3 regions of the Terribacillus sp. 7520-G genome follow, and region 1 is predicted to be linked to each of the others. Evidence: riboswitches for the same ligand, from Rfam matches in the RefSeq annotation. Region 1 holds a riboswitch; each other region holds the start of a gene.
What was found. Region 1 has a riboswitch for S-adenosylmethionine ahead of ssuE (NADPH-dependent FMN reductase). Riboswitches for the same ligand answer to the same signal wherever they lie in the genome.
Positions count from the first base shown of each region.

Region 2: linked by a shared signal. The riboswitch ahead of CHH53_RS01430 (MetQ/NlpA family ABC transporter substrate-binding protein) and the one ahead of ssuE (NADPH-dependent FMN reductase) in region 1 are both predicted to bind S-adenosylmethionine.
Region 3: linked by a shared signal. The riboswitch ahead of CHH53_RS06675 (Na+/H+ antiporter NhaC family protein) and the one ahead of ssuE (NADPH-dependent FMN reductase) in region 1 are both predicted to bind S-adenosylmethionine.

Region 1 covers NZ_NQFP01000007.1:132,849-138,547, forward strand. Annotated here, with positions in the region: gene mraY (phospho-N-acetylmuramoyl-pentapeptide-transferase) at 1-481, shown strand, start outside; gene murD (UDP-N-acetylmuramoyl-L-alanine--D-glutamate ligase) at 481-1,833, shown strand; gene spoVE (stage V sporulation protein E) at 1,863-3,008, shown strand; SAM riboswitch class I at 3,154-3,260, shown strand; gene ssuE (NADPH-dependent FMN reductase) at 3,352-3,903, shown strand; gene CHH53_RS02905 (MFS transporter) at 3,916-5,190, shown strand; gene CHH53_RS02910 (LLM class flavin-dependent oxidoreductase) at 5,209-5,699, shown strand, end outside.
Region 2 covers NZ_NQFP01000002.1:19,993-25,691, forward strand. Annotated here, with positions in the region: gene CHH53_RS01425 (methionine ABC transporter ATP-binding protein) at 1-404, opposite strand, end outside; gene CHH53_RS01430 (MetQ/NlpA family ABC transporter substrate-binding protein) at 417-1,226, opposite strand; SAM riboswitch class I at 1,321-1,428, opposite strand; gene CHH53_RS01440 (MerR family transcriptional regulator) at 1,906-2,232, opposite strand; gene CHH53_RS17470 (hypothetical protein) at 2,429-2,569, shown strand; gene CHH53_RS01445 (glycerophosphodiester phosphodiesterase) at 2,658-3,470, opposite strand; gene CHH53_RS01450 (GlsB/YeaQ/YmgE family stress response membrane protein) at 3,738-3,989, shown strand; gene CHH53_RS01455 (ABC transporter ATP-binding protein) at 4,174-5,298, shown strand; gene CHH53_RS01460 (carbohydrate ABC transporter permease) at 5,295-5,699, shown strand, end outside.
Region 3 covers NZ_NQFP01000015.1:173,814-179,512, reverse strand. Annotated here, with positions in the region: gene rhaB (rhamnulokinase) at 1-1,126, shown strand, start outside; gene rhaM (L-rhamnose mutarotase) at 1,110-1,424, shown strand; gene rhaA (L-rhamnose isomerase) at 1,437-2,690, shown strand; gene CHH53_RS06680 (DeoR/GlpR family DNA-binding transcription regulator) at 2,744-3,505, shown strand; SAM riboswitch class I at 3,881-3,988, shown strand; gene CHH53_RS06675 (Na+/H+ antiporter NhaC family protein) at 4,082-5,362, shown strand; gene CHH53_RS06670 (aspartate kinase) at 5,680-5,699, shown strand, end outside.

The DNA.
Region 1 (5,699 bases):
TTCCAATGCCGTCAATCTGACAGATGGTCTGGATGGCTTGCTTGCAGGTACTGCAGCAATCGCCTTTGGGGCTTTTGCTGTCGTGGCATACTACGACGTCCAGCAGACACAGATCACAATATTTGCGTTGGCTGTAGTCGGTGCATTGCTCGGATTCCTTGTATTCAACGCACACCCGGCGAAGGTATTCATGGGGGATACAGGATCCTTGGGTCTCGGCGGAGCGATTGCAGCGGTAGCCATCCTTACTAAAATGGAAATTTTGCTGATTGTCATCGGCGGTGTTTTCGTTATCGAGACACTTTCCGTCATGATCCAGGTCATTTCATTCAAGACGACTGGGAAACGGGTATTCAAGATGAGTCCGCTTCACCACCATTATGAGTTGTCCGGATGGTCTGAATGGCGTGTCGTCACGACATTCTGGGCTGTCGGACTATTATTTGCTGTCATCGGTGTTTACATGAAGGTGGGATTATGATGCGTGATTTCGAAACAAACTTCCCATATCAGCACGTCCTTGTACTTGGATTGGCCAAAAGCGGCTTTGCAGCTGCCACTACATTGCTTGCCCATGGGCGCGATGTCCGTGTAAGTGATTTGAATGCATCCAACCAGGAAGAGCTGGTCCGAATACTGGAACAAAAAGGTGCCCAAGTGAAGCTTGGTCCGCAGGAAGTGGAGCTTCTGGATGGTATTGATGTTTTAATCAAAAATCCAGGCATCCGCTATGAAAATGTGATCGTACAGACAGCCATGGAGAGGAATATTCCTGTGCTGACGGAAGTGGAGCTGGCCGGGCTGCTCCATAAGGGCACATTGATCGGCATTACCGGTTCCAATGGGAAAACGACTACGACAACGCTTGCTTATGAGATGCTCAAGGAAAGTCAGGTAAGCACCTACGTCGCCGGTAATATAGGAACAGCTGCTTCTGAAGTGGCCAATAGGACAACTGAGGACGACCGGCTTGTTTTGGAGCTTTCATCGTTCCAGCTTCAAGGCATCGATCAGTTCCGTCCCCATATCAGCGTGATGCTGAACATCTTTGAGGCACATTTGGATTATCACCATTCCCTCGAGAACTATGTGCAGGCAAAAGCGAACATCTTCCGCAATCAGGATAAGAGCGATTATCTTGTTTATAACGCGGAGGATGAACGTCTGCGTGAAATCGTCAAAGAGGCAAAAGCGACGCTGGTTCCTTTTTCCGGTGCACGAAAGCTGGAAGACGGTGCGTGGTATGATGATACGCATGTATACTTCAAGGAAGAGCCAGTGGCAGCAATCAAGGACATTCTCCTTGTCGGCGGCCATCAGCTGGAAAACATCCTCGCTGCTGTTGCCGCTGCCAAGCTGGCAGGGGCGACCAATGAAGGCATCCAGCAAGTATTGAAGACATTCTCAGGCGTCGAACATCGTCTGCAGTATATCAAACATATCAATGGCCGGGCATTCTATAATGATTCCAAGGCCACCAATATCCTGGCAACATCCAAGGCATTATCTTCTTTCGACCAGCCTACCATCCTGCTTGCAGGCGGCTTGGATCGCGGTAATACATTTGAAACACTCGTTCCTTTCATGGAACATGTCAAGGCGTTGATCGTGTTCGGTGAAACGGCTGAAAAACTGCGGGAGACTGCCTATATGGCTGGCATCGAACTTATCGAACACGCCAAGGATGTCAAAGAGGCAGCTTCCATCGCCTATCGCATTTCGGAAAGCGGCGATGTCATCCTGCTGTCGCCGGCTTGTGCAAGCTGGGATCAGTACCGGACATTCGAAGAAAGAGGAGACATGTTTGTTGAAGCGGTGCATACATTAGAGTAGGGGCTTGTCCTGCTCAGCCGCTTCGCTGCATGCGGACCCCCAATTCCAATCCAAGGAAATGGGGTTTTTCTTTGCGTAAATCTAATCTTCCGAAGACGGACTGGCTATTGCTCTCATCCATAGGGGGCTTGCTGACAATCGGCATCATCATGGTATACAGTGCTTCTGCGATATGGGCGGAGTATAAATTCGACGATGGCTTCTTTTTTGCGAAACGGCAGCTGCTGTTTGCCGGGGTGGGGCTGGGAGCGATGCTCATCATATCCAGGGTGCATTATGAAAATTGGCGGAAATATGCCAAGATACTCCTGCTGATTTGCTTCATTTTACTTATCGCCGTCCTCATTCCCGGTATCGGAATGGTTCGGGGCGGTGCGCGGAGCTGGATCGGTGTAGGGGCCTTCAGCATCCAGCCTTCGGAATTCACCAAGCTGGGTTTGATCATCTATTTGGCCGTCTATCTGTCGGCTAAACAGAAATATATAACTTCCCTGAAGGAAGGGTTCCTGCCATCACTCCTGCTCGTCTTTACGGCATTCGGAATGATCATGCTCCAGCCGGATCTTGGAACTGGCGTTGTCCTTGTGCTTACATGCATGGTGATGATTCTGGTCAGCGGAGCGAGGATCACTCACTTTGTCGGACTGGGCATATTGGGCTTGGCTGCATTTGCTGCGCTGATTTTGTCAGCGCCGTATCGCATCCAGCGCATCACCGCATTCCTCGATCCATGGCAAGATCCTTTGGGTGAAGGATTTCAGATCATCCAGTCCCTATATGCAATCGGTCCAGGAGGCTTGATGGGGCTTGGGCTAGGGAATAGCCTGCAGAAATTTTTCTATCTGCCGGAGCCGCAAACGGATTTCATCTTTGCTATTTTAGCAGAGGAGCTAGGCTTCATAGGCGGTGCTGGCGTCATGCTGCTTTTCCTGCTGTTTTTATGGCGCGGCATCCAAGTTGCACTCCGGGCCCCGGATGGTTTCAGCAGCTTGCTGGCATTGGGCATCACCGGGATGATAGCCATTCAATGCATGATCAATATCAGTGTGGTCATTGGTTTGATACCGGTTACTGGCATTACGCTTCCGTTTTTGAGCTATGGGGGATCGTCGCTGACACTTACCTTGAGTTCCGTCGGCATTCTATTGAATGTCAGCAGGTATAGCAGACTCTAAAAGTCAGTATGGGCAACACGGATCAGGATGGAAGGGATATGAACAGAACAAACGAAATGACAAAAGTACTATATTGGAAATTTTCGCACAATTAGCATTGACTTTTTTGAGCGGTGCACGTATCATTGAAGACAATTTCATACAGTTCTTATCAAGAGAAGCCGAGGGACTGGCCCGATGAAGCTTCAGCAACCTCTGACGATGTCAGAAAGGTGCTAAATCCAGCAAGATTAAATTCTTGGAAGATAAGAGTGCGGGCGATTATATCACGCTCTCTTTTCTTCGGAAAAGGGAGCTTTTTTTCGTTTAGTCACTCTACCACGGAAAAAGGAGAAATGACAAATTGACTGACATTATTATTCTCTCAGGAAGTCCATCCAAACATTCGCGGTCGCAGCTGGCAGCAAAGTATGCCGGCAAGCAGGCAAAAGAGCAAGGTTATTCCGTAAGCGAGATTTGTGTTACCGATTTTGAGCCGGAGGATCTTCTGTATGCGAAATTCGACAGTCCGGCAATCTCGGCGGCAAGCCAGGCAGTCAGAAACGCGAAAGGATTGATTATTGCCTCCCCTGTTTACAAAGCAGCCTATACAGGCATATTGAAGGCTCTACTTGATTTATTCCCGCAGGACGCATTCAGGAATAAGCCAGTGCTTCCGATCATGACAGGCGGCAGCCCGGCACATCTGCTCGCGATAGATTATGCATTAAAGCCGCTTATCGCCAATCTTAAGGGTGAAGCATTGCAGGGTGTGTATCTATGCGATCATCACATCAACAAGGAGAACCCGGAGAATCCGATTGCAGATGAAGAAACCGGTGAAAGGCTCAGAACACAGACGAATCAGCTGGCTGAGGCGATCCGCCGCACTCATGCTGCTGCGGCTGTAAAGTGAGGGAGGAGAATGATGAGCGCACCATTAGCTAAGAGAACACTGTTTGGGATGCCTGTTCAAGTCATTGGCGGTTTGCTTGCCATTTTATTATTCATGACCGGTGATGGTATCGAGCAAGCATTTTTGTCTAAGTATGTGGTCGATATCGGCTTCACTGCCAATCAGTCAGCGATCATGTTCAGCGCTTATGGGATTGTGCTTACTTTCGCTTCCTGGCTTGCCGGTGTGCTTGGGGAGGTCATCGGACCGCGCAAGACGATGCTGATCGGGCTGTTCACATGGGTGGTTTTCGAAATCGGTTTTCTGTATCTCGGTCTTTATTTAGAAAGCTTTTCGATGATGGTGCTCATGTACGGCCTCCGCGGTTTCGGCTATCCGCTGTTTGCCTTTGCTTTCATCGTGTGGATTGCCTACCGTACCGAGAAGCAAAAGCTGGCAACGGCAATGGGCTGGTTTTTCTTTATGTTCGCGGGCGGAATAGGGTTTCTTGGCTCCTATTATCCAAGTGTCCTCCTTCCTTTCATCGGGGAAATGGCCACGCTGTGGAGCTCGCTTATCTGGATCATCCTGGGGGGGATTCTGGGAATTGCCTTGGTGGATGATAAAGATCGGGAAGGGTTTAGGATCCAGGATCAGCTTAAAGAAAATAAATGGGCCGAAGCGCTGAAGGGGATCACGATCCTATGGGAAAGCCCGCGGGTTGCTGCCGGCGGTCTGCTCCGGACAATCAATACAGCTGGATGGTACGGATTTGTCGTTGTCATGCCTGGATTCTTCACCAGTTTCTTGGATATATCAACGAGTCAATGGCTGCAGCTGTGGGCTGTACAGTCTGTCAGCAATATGGCAGCAGGGGTTCTGTTCGGCATGCTTGGCGACCGGATCGGCTGGGTGAAGGTGGTCCGCTGGTTCGGCTGTGTCGGAGCTGCTGTCTGCTCGCTGCTTTACTACTACATTCCGGCGGCCTTCGGAGCAAACATCCCGCTGCTTTTATTGAACGCCATCCTATTCGGTGCGGCGATTGCAGCCTTTGTCCCACTGTCTGCCATCCTGCCGACACTTGCTCCTGCCAATCGCGGTGCGGCGATATCCGTACTCAATTTGGGCGCAGGAGCCAGTCAGTTCCTGGGGCCCGTGCTTGTCGGGATACTGAACAATTACCTGGGCATCATCGGCGTTGTATGGGGATTTGCCATTCTTTATGCACTTAGTTTTCTATTGACGCCATTTTTGGCCCCAGCTGCGAAAGCTCAAATACATGCGATGGATGAGCTTGCTGTCAGATAATCAAAGGAGGATCACCAAATGACAAATAAACGGATCTATTTGAATGCATTTGATATGAATTGCGTCGGACACCAATCACCCGGGCTCTGGACACACCCTGAGGATCAGGCGCATCGCTACAAGGATTTGGATTATTGGACGGAACTTGCGCAGATATTGGAGCGCGGTCAGTTCGATGCATTATTTTTGGCGGATGTATTGGGGACATACGATGTCTACCAGGATTCGCGTGATGGGGCAGTGCGCCAGGCTGCGCAAGTGCCTGTCAATGACCCGCTGCTCGTGGTTCCGGCGATGGCTCAAGTCACAAAGCATTTAGGCTTTGGCATCACAGCCTCGGTCACATATGAGCATCCGTACAGCTTTGCACGCCGGGTATCCACCTTGGATCATTTGACCAAGGGGAGAGTGGGCTGGAATATTGTCACCTCCTATCTGGAGAGTGCAGCCAAAAATCTAGGTCTGCATACTCAAATCAAACATGATGAGCGCTATGACATTGCTGAGGA
Region 2 (5,699 bases), on a different contig from region 1:
TTCTTCTTTTCCTCAAGGCCCACTATCTTCAAATATTTATCAACGCGCCCTTTGATTTCATCCTTCGGCACTTTACTCAGCTTCAAAGGTCTGGCAACGTTCTCGTATACCGTAGCCGTCGTCAGCAGATTGAAATGCTGGAATATCATACCGATTTTCCCTCTTGCCTTACGAAGCTGAGCCTTCTTAAGCGTCGTGAGTTCCACGCCGTCGACGAATACTTCCCCTTGAGTCGGACGTTCCAATAAATTGGCACAGCGGATCAGGGTGCTTTTCCCTGCTCCGCTGAATCCGATTATGCCATAGATTTCACCTTTATTGATTTTCAAGGAGACGTCTTTCAACGCCTCCACTTTTTTCTTGCCGGTGGTAAAGGTTTTCGATACATTCTTCAATTCAATCATATTGCTTCCCCCTTACCAGCTTGGAACGACAGATCCCTGGAATTCATCTTCCACAAACTGTTTTACTTCATCGGACTGGTAGATTTCTTGAATCTTCTTCACAATTTCATCGTCCTTGTTCGCTGATCTTACAACAAAGTAGTTGGACCATGGATTGTTTTCCGATTCCTCTGCAAAGATAGCATCATCATTGATATTCAAATCAGCTCCCATTGCAAAGTTTGTATTTATTGCCGCTGCCGCCACTTCCGGAAGCTGAGCCGGAAGCTGGGAAGCATCCAATTCGACGATTTCCAGATTCAGCGGATTTTCTACGACATCTTTAGCCGTTGCGGAGTTTTCCGCCTCCGGATCCACTTTCAATACGCCTGCCGACTCAAAGAGTTTCAACGCACGATATTCGTTGGCAGGGTCATTCGGTACAGCGATTTTGTCTCCCTCTTTCAACTCGGAAATATCCGAAATCTTATCTGTATAAATCCCCATCGGGAAAGTCAAGGTCTTGAATACTTCCTCTAATTCATATCCTTGATTCTTCACTTGATCTTCCAGGAAAGGAAGTGTCTGATAGCTGTTCGCATCCAGACTGCCATCATCCAGCGCACTGTTTGGTGTATTGTAATCATTGAATGTCTTGATTTCGACATCGATTCCTTCATCCGCTGCCAATTCTTTTACTTTTTCCATGACTTGCTCATGCGGTCCCCCGCTGACACCCACCAAAATTTTATCATTTGCCAGCGCAGCAGATTTATCATTGCCGCACGCTGCTAAAAATAACGCCAATAATCCGATAAGTCCAAAACTTAAGATTTTTTTCATGTTGCTCTCCCCTTTTTCCTTCGCTGTTATCAACTACAATAAAAAAGCGCCTCTCCGGATTAAGAGAGGCGCATGGTATACATATGCACTAATTCTCTTATCTCTCAGTACGGCTTTTCGCCGTCTGCAGGAATTAGCACCTGATCACTGATCTGGTTGCCGGGCTTCATAGGACCTGTTCCTCCGCCACTCTTGATAAGAATTTCATTATACTTTTGTTGTTGATCTGTTTGTTACTTTACCTCCCAATCCAAACGTTGTCAATATAATTTCAAAAATAATAGAAAAATTATCCCGTTTCCCTGGTAGTCCCGTCATCCGAAAAGATAATGGGATTTGTTTGGCTGTATGGTTCCGCAACGATTCATGTACGGCATCAAACGAGCGATTGATCAATTCCCAAAGAGCGACAGGATCCCGCTTCTTTTTCATGTCCATCCTGAAATCCGCTCTCCGATATGACTACTATTATCATAAATTTGATATATTTGCGGAAGAGCGAAAAGGCAAAAGAATCACCCCTGAATTCCTGCGCGAATGGTCGGTTCATCCTAAATATGCATCAGCGTCAAGGAGCGCATAAAAAATTCATCCATAGCCGGAAAAGATGAACAAGAGCCGGATGTCAGACATCCGGCTCTCCTGTGTACAAGGCCTCCCAACACATACGTACACACAGCTATTCTCTTTGTATGCCAAAGCGGGCATTGATTTGACCACGCAGCATTTGCTGGCGGCTTTCCCGTTCCGCTTCCTTCCTCTTGTCTCTCAGCATCTGCTGACGAATTTCGAAGGTTTGCACACCCTCTTCCCTTTTGTTGGCGATTTCGATCAATTGCTCTACATCCGAAAAAGAGTACTTGCGATTTCCCTTCGCTGAACGTTCCGGAAAAATGAGCTTGCGTTCCTCGTAATAACGAATCTTGCGTTCAGTCAGACCAGTCAGCTCGCTCACAATGCCGATTGTGATCACTTTCCTGTTCTTATAAGAAGGCTCATTACTCATCTGTTCACCTCATCACCATGTGCTGTTACTTAACATTATACCGCAACTTTCCATTCATCCTAGTATTATGTAAGGAAACCTAACAAACAACAAAAAAGTTCGTCAGCATCGCTTACATGTTTGATGCATGGCAATTTGGATATACGTATACTGAACGTAACAGCAAAAAGAGATACCGGAAAGGAGCGTCTTGCACGTGGCATATGATCAGGAAGCCCTTGATTTAGCCAAACAGATTGTGGAACTCGACCTGAAGCGCGATGAGTGCTGGGAAGATCTCGCAGCACTCGCTGGGGATAAAGCATTCGAATTGCTTCGACTCGTTCAGAATAGATGATACATGCAAAAGGAGACCCGTAAAATGGTGTGCCCCCCAGAAGTTACCAAAACTTTTGGGGAGGCAGTTCAAAATAGGTCTCCTTTTCTCATTTCACATAATTCGGATAATCTGTGATGATACCATCGACACCTGCTCGGATCAGCGGCTGGACTTCCCCCGGTGCCCGGACCGTCCATGGCATGATACGCATTCCGCGTGAATGGATCCTACTAACCAATGTATCGTCCAGCGTCACATTGGTGAAATGTGTATTCACATAATCTGTATAAGCAGCAAGCTTATCAAGTTTGCGATTGGTAAGATCGGCACTTCTTGACGTCAGCACGCCAAGCGGCACATATGGCAGCAGCTGGGAAAGATAAGCAACCGATCCAAAATTGAATGACTGCAGGATTACCTCTTCATGCAAGACATTGGCCAATTCATATCGCTCCAGCAATTCTGCGCAAGCTTCCTCTATTCCGTCATAGAGTTCAGGGGACTTCAGTTCAATGAGGAACTTTGTCTTCCCCTTATACCGTCTGATCACATCCTCCAGCAGCGGGATACGCTGCCCTTCATATACAGAATCATATCCTGCGCCCACATCATAATTCTGCAAGGAAGCAAAGGTAAGGTCCTTAACAAATACAGTCTCTGACGGTGCATTGGCTGCTGTACGATTGATGGATGTATCATGAATGACGACAAGCTGGCCATCCTTTGTCATTTGTACATCCAGCTCAATAAAGTCAGCGTTCATCTCCAGAGCCAAATCGAAAGCAGCAATTGTATTCTCGGGCGCGAATCCAGAAGCACCGCGATGTGCGATAACAGGCATGATACTTCGGTGAACGGACTGACTATCGAGGGATTTAGTGGTTACGGACTCGTACGATGGACTAAACTGATTTGTCATTCGGATCATCTCCCTGGGGTTATCTGGATTGTAATCTTCGTAAGATCGTAATCTTCGAACTTTGGACAGTGATCTTTCCTTATTTTCTTGTACTTTCAATATAAAGGCTTTTTATTAAGGGGATGTTGAGCTGCTGTTTAGAATGATGCAGCTTATCTTAAGAACATGTAAACATACAAAGGCGCCACAAGCCACGTTTGCAGATTGCATACTTAGGGAATGCTAGTAGTACAGCACAATACAACAATAATTCTGGAGGTAGTTATCATGAGTTTCATCTTATATCTCATCGTCGGCGGTATCATCGGCTGGCTTGCCGGATTGATCCTTGGACGTGATGTTCCGGGAGGCATCATCGGAAATATCATCGCCGGTATCATCGGAGCCTGGTTGGGCGGACTGATTTTCGGCGATTTCGGCCCTGACTTGGCGGGTATGGCCATCATCCCGGCCTTGATTGGCGCCATCATCTTTGTTTTCGTGTTGAGCCTCATTTTACGCGGAATGCGCAAAAAGTAACAGAACATGAAGGGACTTGCAGGTCATATGACCTGCAAGTCCTTTTTTCATTGCCCGAATGTATGAGCTTTGTAAAAACAAAGCTCATTTCCTGCCTCCGTGTAAACGCTTTTTTATTTCCACTTCACAATAGCTCAATTTTCACTCGTTATAGTATAGATGAATTTTCAGAAAGGAGCAGATTATGACACATGTTGAGCTGGCGGGATTGAAGAAGTCATACGACGGAAAGAAAAATGTAATCAATCAAGTGGATTTGCAGCTGCAGCAAGGAGAGTTCTTCGTCCTTGTCGGTCCCTCTGGCTGCGGGAAGAGCACCATACTGCGCATGATTGCCGGTCTGGAGCAGATTACAGGCGGGGACTTATTCGTGAATGGCAAGCGGATGAATGAGGCCCCACCGAATAAGCGGGATTTGTCCATGGTTTTCCAGAATTATGCCCTCTACCCCCACTTGAATGTGGAACAGAATATCACTTTCGGCTTACATACAAAGAAGATTTCACGCGAGGAACAAAGGCGCCGCTGTCTGGAAGCTGCTGATATGCTTGGCTTGACAGATTACCTGAAACGCAAACCGCGGGAATTATCCGGCGGTCAAAGACAGCGGGTCGCTTTGGCCAGGGCCATCGTGACCCAAGCCCCTCTTTGCCTGATGGACGAGCCCCTATCCAATCTGGATGCAAAACTGCGTACCAGGATGCGCTCGGAAATCAGACAGATACAGCGGAAACTGGGAATCACGATGATTTATGTCACACATGACCAGACCGAGGCAATGACGATGGCAGACCGGATGATGATCCTGCATGAAGGCGTACCGATGCAAATCGGCAAACCGCTCGATATTTACAATCATCCTGCCAATACCTTCGTCGCGACCTTCATCGGATCACCTGCCATGAATGTCATGGAAGCAAATGTGTCACCAAGCAGGATCACGCTGTCCCCGCAATGCATCTTGCCGAATCCGATGAAAGGAAATACAAGTACCTCAGGGAAAAATGTCCAAATCGGAATAAGGCCCGAGCACATCCTGTTTTCCGCTCCGGAACAAGCAGACGCCGTAGCGGAGGTCGTCAACACCGAAATACTCGGCACAGAAACCCTCATAGCATTCACGCTTGATGATGCCGATGAACAATGGATCGCCAGATGGAACGGACAATGGCAGTTCTCTGTCGGAGACAGGATTCCTATCCGCTTTGACTTGGACGCAATTCATCTTTTTTCAAAGGACAGCGGCCGGCTCCTTTGGGCAGCGAATGACGGACAGCCGAAGCAAGCTGCTCGGGAGGTGCTCAGATGAACGCCGCGCGGGACCTGCAGCCAGTTCCTTCTCATGAGGAACGTCCCAAACGGAACCCTTTCGCCTTCCTGGAAGGCTGGCTTTACCTGCTTCCTTCCATCATCCTGTTCGGGGTATTCGTTTTCTACCCCATGTTCCGAACCATCTATCTGAGCTTCTTCCTGGCTGACCAGATGGGCCCATTCGAATTCGCCGGCCTTGGGAATTATCAGTATATCCTTGGCTCTGACAGTTTCCGCAGCAGCGTCAAAGCAACGATCCTTTTCGTCCTGTACACCGTCCCCGCCGGAATTCTGCTGGCGCTGTTCCTGGCATTGCTGACGAATGAAAAGATGAAGGGAATCGGCTTCTTCCGGACCCTTTTCTCCTCGACAATGGGAATGAGCGTTGCAGCATCCAGC
Region 3 (5,699 bases), on a different contig from region 1:
GGATGAAGTGATGGAACAAGTGTGGAAAAGGGTGCCAAAGCGAGATGTCTACCGCAAAACAGGCATCCAATTCCAGCCCTTCAATACAATCTATCAGCTGTTTACGGAAAGCGAGGAGCTGATCAGGAAGACCGAAACTGTGCTGCTTGTGCCGGATTATCTCCATTACCGGCTGACCGGCGAAAAGGTGATGGAAGCGACCAATGCTTCCACGATGCAATTATTGAATCCGCTTACACGTGATTTCGATGAAGATTTGCTTGCTTTGACCGGTTTTCAACCAGATCAGTTTGCACCGCTGATTGAAGCTGGTACCGTCATCGGGGAAATCAAGGAGACCCTGCGAACGCAATATGACCTGCCCGCATGCACTGTCATCGCTGTCGCAACCCATGATACGGCATCTGCCATTGCTGGTGTGCCTGCAGCCGGACAGGACTGGGCCTATCTTAGCAGCGGCACCTGGTCCTTGATCGGGACAGAGAGAAGCGAGCCTATCTTAGGCGACAGCAGCTTGGATAAGAATTTCACGAATGAGTGGGGAATAAACAAAACCTACAGATATTTAAAAAATATCATCGGCATGTGGATGGTTCAGGAGATAAGAAGGCTATATCCGGTGGATTATAATTTTGGTGAGATGGTCGAGGAAGCGAGCCGGACGGACTTGGAGCAGGTGCCTTCCGTAGATCTGAATGACAAAAGGTTCTTGAAGCCGGATAATATGATCGAGGAACTGCAGGACTACTGCCGTGAAACGAATCAATATGTGCCAAGCACCATCGGAGAGCTGAGTTTTACGGTTTATCATAACCTGGCCATGCTTTACAGGGAAGCTTTGGAGGAGCTGGAGCTGCTGACAGGAACAAGCATACACACATTGCACATAGTCGGAGGCGGTTCCCGGAATCAGGTGCTCAATCAGCTGACAGCCGATTACAGCGGCTTGCAGGTAATCGCCGGTCCTACAGAAGCGACAGCGCTCGGTAATCTGATCGTCCAAATGATAGCCGCAGGGGAGCTGGATTCCTTGGAAGCAGGCAGGCGGCTTATCCGTGCCTCCTTCCCTGTGGAAACCTATCTGCCGGATAAGAAAAGGAGGAAGGTCCATGATTCGAAAAGCTAGTGTGATGTATGTGTATCGGGATAAATTCGATGAGTATAAAAAACGCCATGATAAGCTATGGCCGGAGATGGAGCAAGTGCTGAAGGGGCATGGCGTCAGCAACTACAGCATTTTTCTGCACGAACCGACTGCGATGCTGTTTGCCTATCTGGAAGCGGAATCCGAGGAAATGCATGCGAAAATTGCAGAGACGGAAGCCTGTCGCCGATGGTGGGCATACATGCAGGATATCATGCAGACAAATCCCGATGATAGTCCGGTCAGCGAGACGATGAAAGAGGTATTCCATTTAGATTAAGGGGGAAGACAGATGACAGTGATCAAAGCGTTTGAAATGGCAAAATCAGTATACGAATCAGCAGGTGTCGATGTCGAAGCAGCATTGGCAAAATTGAAAATGATACCAATAAGCATTCACTGCTGGCAGGGTGACGATATCGGCGGTTTTGAAGTGCAGCAGAATGAACTGTCAGGCGGTATCGATGTAACTGGAAATTATCCAGGGAAAGCGACGACACCCGAAGAGCTGCGCTCCGATCTTGAAATGGCGCTTCGCCTCATTCCGGGTAAGCATCGCATTAACCTGCACGCCATCTATGCAGAGACAGATGGCCAGCATGTCGAGCGTAATGAAATAAAGCCCGAGCATTTCCGCAATTGGGTAGAGTGGGCGAAGCAGCATGAGCTGGGGCTGGATTTCAATCCAACTGTCTTCTCGCATGAAAAAGCTGCCGACGGTCTGACACTTGCCCACCCAAATGAAGAAATCCGACAATTCTGGATCGAGCATTGTATCGCTTCACGCAGGATCGGGGAATATTTCGGCAAAGAACTAGGTACGGCAAGTCTTACAAATATCTGGGTCCCTGATGGATATAAGGATGTGCCGAGTGACCGCCTGACGCCAAGGGAACGTCTGAAACGCTCACTCGATCAAATATTTGCTGTCGAAATCGATGAAAAATATAATATCGATGCTGTGGAAAGCAAATTATTCGGCATTGGCTCCGAGTCCTATGTCGTCGGATCCCATGAATTTTATATGGGTTATGCGCTGACTCGAGGCAAGCATCTGCTGATGGACACCGGGCATTATCATCCGACAGAAATGGTTTCCAACAAGATCAGTGGCATGCTGCCATTTACCGATAAAATTGCCTTGCATGTTTCCCGGCCGGTCCGCTGGGACAGTGACCATGTGGTGACGTTCGATGATGAGCTGAAGGAAATTGCACTTGAGCTAGTCCGGAACCGAGTACTTGATAATATCCGCATCGGGCTTGATTTCTTTGATGCCAGCATCAATCGCGTTGCTGCTTGGGTGATCGGGACACGCAATATGCAAAAGGCACTGCTGTATGCACTTCTCACGCCTCATGAAGAGCTGAAGGACTATCAGGAGAAAGGGCAATTCACGGAAAGGCTTATGCTGATGGAAGAACTGAAAAGCTACCCATTCGGCGCAATTTGGGATTACTTCTGTCAGGAAATGCAAGTACCCCGCGGAACTGCCTGGTGGCAGCATGTCAAAGAGTATGAAAGAAATGAAATGGCACGCCGGTAACACGCCAGATTATGCTACACTATAATCAAAACGTGGTAAAGGCAGGAAAAGGTATGTTAGTTGCAGAAAGACAAAGGAAGATCGTCGAGCTGGTCAACGAACGGGCAAGCGTCCGGGTCACCGAGCTTAGCTCCCTCTTCCATGTGACCGAGGAGACGATACGGCGCGACCTCGAGAAGCTGGAAAAGGAGCAGCTGCTCCATCGCAGTCATGGCGGAGCTGTGCGGATCGAAGAAGGGGCAACGGAGATTGCGCATGAAGCACGCGAAGTAATGCATATGCAGGAAAAGCAAGCGATTGCCAAAGCGGCAGTCTCCGATATCCACACCGGGGAACGAATCATTCTCGATGCCAGCACGACAGCATGGTATATGGCAAAAGAATTGCCGAATATGCCGCTGACGATCATAACCAACAGTATCAAAGTGGCACTTGCCTGCAGTACAAAGGATCAGATCCGTGTCATTTCGCTCGGCGGACAGCTGCTGTCAAAATCATTATCCTATGTCGGACCGCTGACGGAGAGATCATTGACGACCTATTATGTAGATAAAACTTTCCTTTCGTGCAAGAGTGTCCATCTCGAGCATGGTTTGAGTGACTCGAATGAACAGCAGGCGATCGTGAAGAAGCAAATGATCGAGATAGCGGAACAAACAATCCTCCTGGCCGATTCCAGTAAATTCGGCAAGCGTGCTTTCGCCACAATCACCGGTCTGGATAGGATTTCGAAGGTCTACACAGATACAGGGATAGATTCCATCACAAGCAACCATTTTGAAAAACAGAACATCGAGTTCCAAGCCGTGAACTAATCACCGACCCCGCAGGATTAAGCTTGCGGGGTCGCTAAGCATGGTATGAGGAATAAAATAGCATTTATCCCTCTGAACTCGTTGATTTTTGTAAGCGCTTGAATTGCTGAAATCCTAACCGGATCTGAAAGCGGTTATTGCATCAGCGACCCTCGGAGGATAAGAAGCCTCCGCTTATGGATTCTCTGCTTTCGACGTCCATCTTGAAAGGTTGTCCTTAATGGACAGCCTTTTTGGTTTGCAAACAAATCCCTATCTTATCCACTGCCTATCGATATCCCTTCGAAAGTATAATATAACCATGGGATTTTTGTTGATAAAGCAATACGAATCCTGTATTCTCTTATTTATTGTGACAAAAAAATCGATTTTTTCTTCTTATTAAGAGAGATGGAGGGACTGGCCCGATGAAATCTCGGCAGCGGAACTTTATGATGAAGTTGCTGTGCCAACTCCAGCAAGCCGAGGCTTGATAGATAAGAAAAGTGCCAGGATGCCTCTTCTTGCTTGTCAAGATGGGGCCTTTTTTGAGAGGAAAAACGGACAAGACTTGTCGCTTTTATTTTTGGAGGTGGAATGATGAAGAAAGGAAATCCATGGGCGCTGATCCCATTTGTTGTTTTTTTGATTTTATTCATTGGTTCAGGGGTCATTACAGGTGACTTTTATGCGTTTCCTGTCTTAGTGGCGATTGTCATTGCAGGTGCTGTCGCTCTTGCTATGAATCGGAAAGAATCATTTTCGCGGAAGGTTGACATCTTTTGTCAAGGAGCAGGGAACTCCAATGTCATGCTGATGGTCATTATCTTTCTTTTGGCTGGTGCCTTTTCAGGGGTGGCAGAGGGCATGGGTGCAGTAGACTCCACTGTAAACTTTGCGTTAGCATTTGTACCGCAAAACCTGCTTGTCGTGGGCTTATTCATCATAGCCTGCTTTATCTCCCTGGCAATGGGTACCTCGGTGGGTACGATTGTTGCGCTGGCTCCAATCGGAGTGGGGATAAGCGAACATACCGATCTTTCGATGGCGCTGGTAATGGCTGCGATCATTGGCGGTTCCATGTTTGGTGATAATTTATCCTTTATCTCGGATACAACCATTACTGCCGTACGATCACAAGGTGTTCAAATGAAGGATAAATTCAAGGTGAACTTTTGGATTGTCCTGCCGGCAGCTATTGTAACGAGCATCATCTTAGGCATTATGACAATGGGTGAGACGGCTCAAGTGGATCATGGAAGCTATAGCTGGGTAAAAATACTTCCTTACATTCTGGTTATTGTCTTTGCATTATCTGGAATGAATGTTTTCCTTGTTCTGGCGTCTGGTGTTGTTTTAGCTGGAGCAGTTGGCTTGGTTGATGGCAGCTATCATGTAATGGATCTTGTGCAGACGATGGGCGGAGGAATGGCAGATATGTATGAGATTGCTTTCCTTGCAATACTGATAGCAGGAATGGTAGAGGTCATTAAATATAACGGCGGAATCGATTACCTGCTTCACCTTTCAACACGGAGGATTAAATCGAAAAAAGGTGCTGAATTCAGCATTGCCGGTCTGGTTGGAGTTACTGATTTATCTACGGCCAATAATACAATTTCTATATTGATCGTAGGTCCGCTCGCTAAAAACATTGCGGATCAATACGGGATAGATCGGCGAAAGACCGCAAGTATATTGGATATTTTCTCCTGTGCGATTCAAGGCCTTTTGCCATATGGCGGCCAATTACTGGCGGTTGCCGGTGTGGCTGGTATATCACCAGTCAGCATTTTGCAATACTCCTTCTATCCTATCCTCATCGGTGTCTGCGGAATCATCGCTATCCTTATCGGATACCCGAAGAAGAACAGCTGAAAAAGTGGACCGCACAGCAGCAAGGCTGTGCGGTTTTTTATGCAAGGAATTTCGGATTGAAAAGAAGGCTGGAATGGTGACGGGAATGGATGGAATGAGTGGATCTGGGTGCAATCAGTTGTCATCCGATCGGATTTCTGGTTTGCAGGTACGGCATTTATCGGACAGCCGAAAACGCCTTTTATTAACCATAATTTTATTATGTAAACCATCTTTGTCGATTTTTTCTCAAAATTATGTCTTTCATATAGCCAGCAGAAGAAACTCTGTGATACTATTTTACTTATGTAAAGAAAAAGCGTAATGGAGAGAGACAGATGAAGGTAGCAAAATTTGG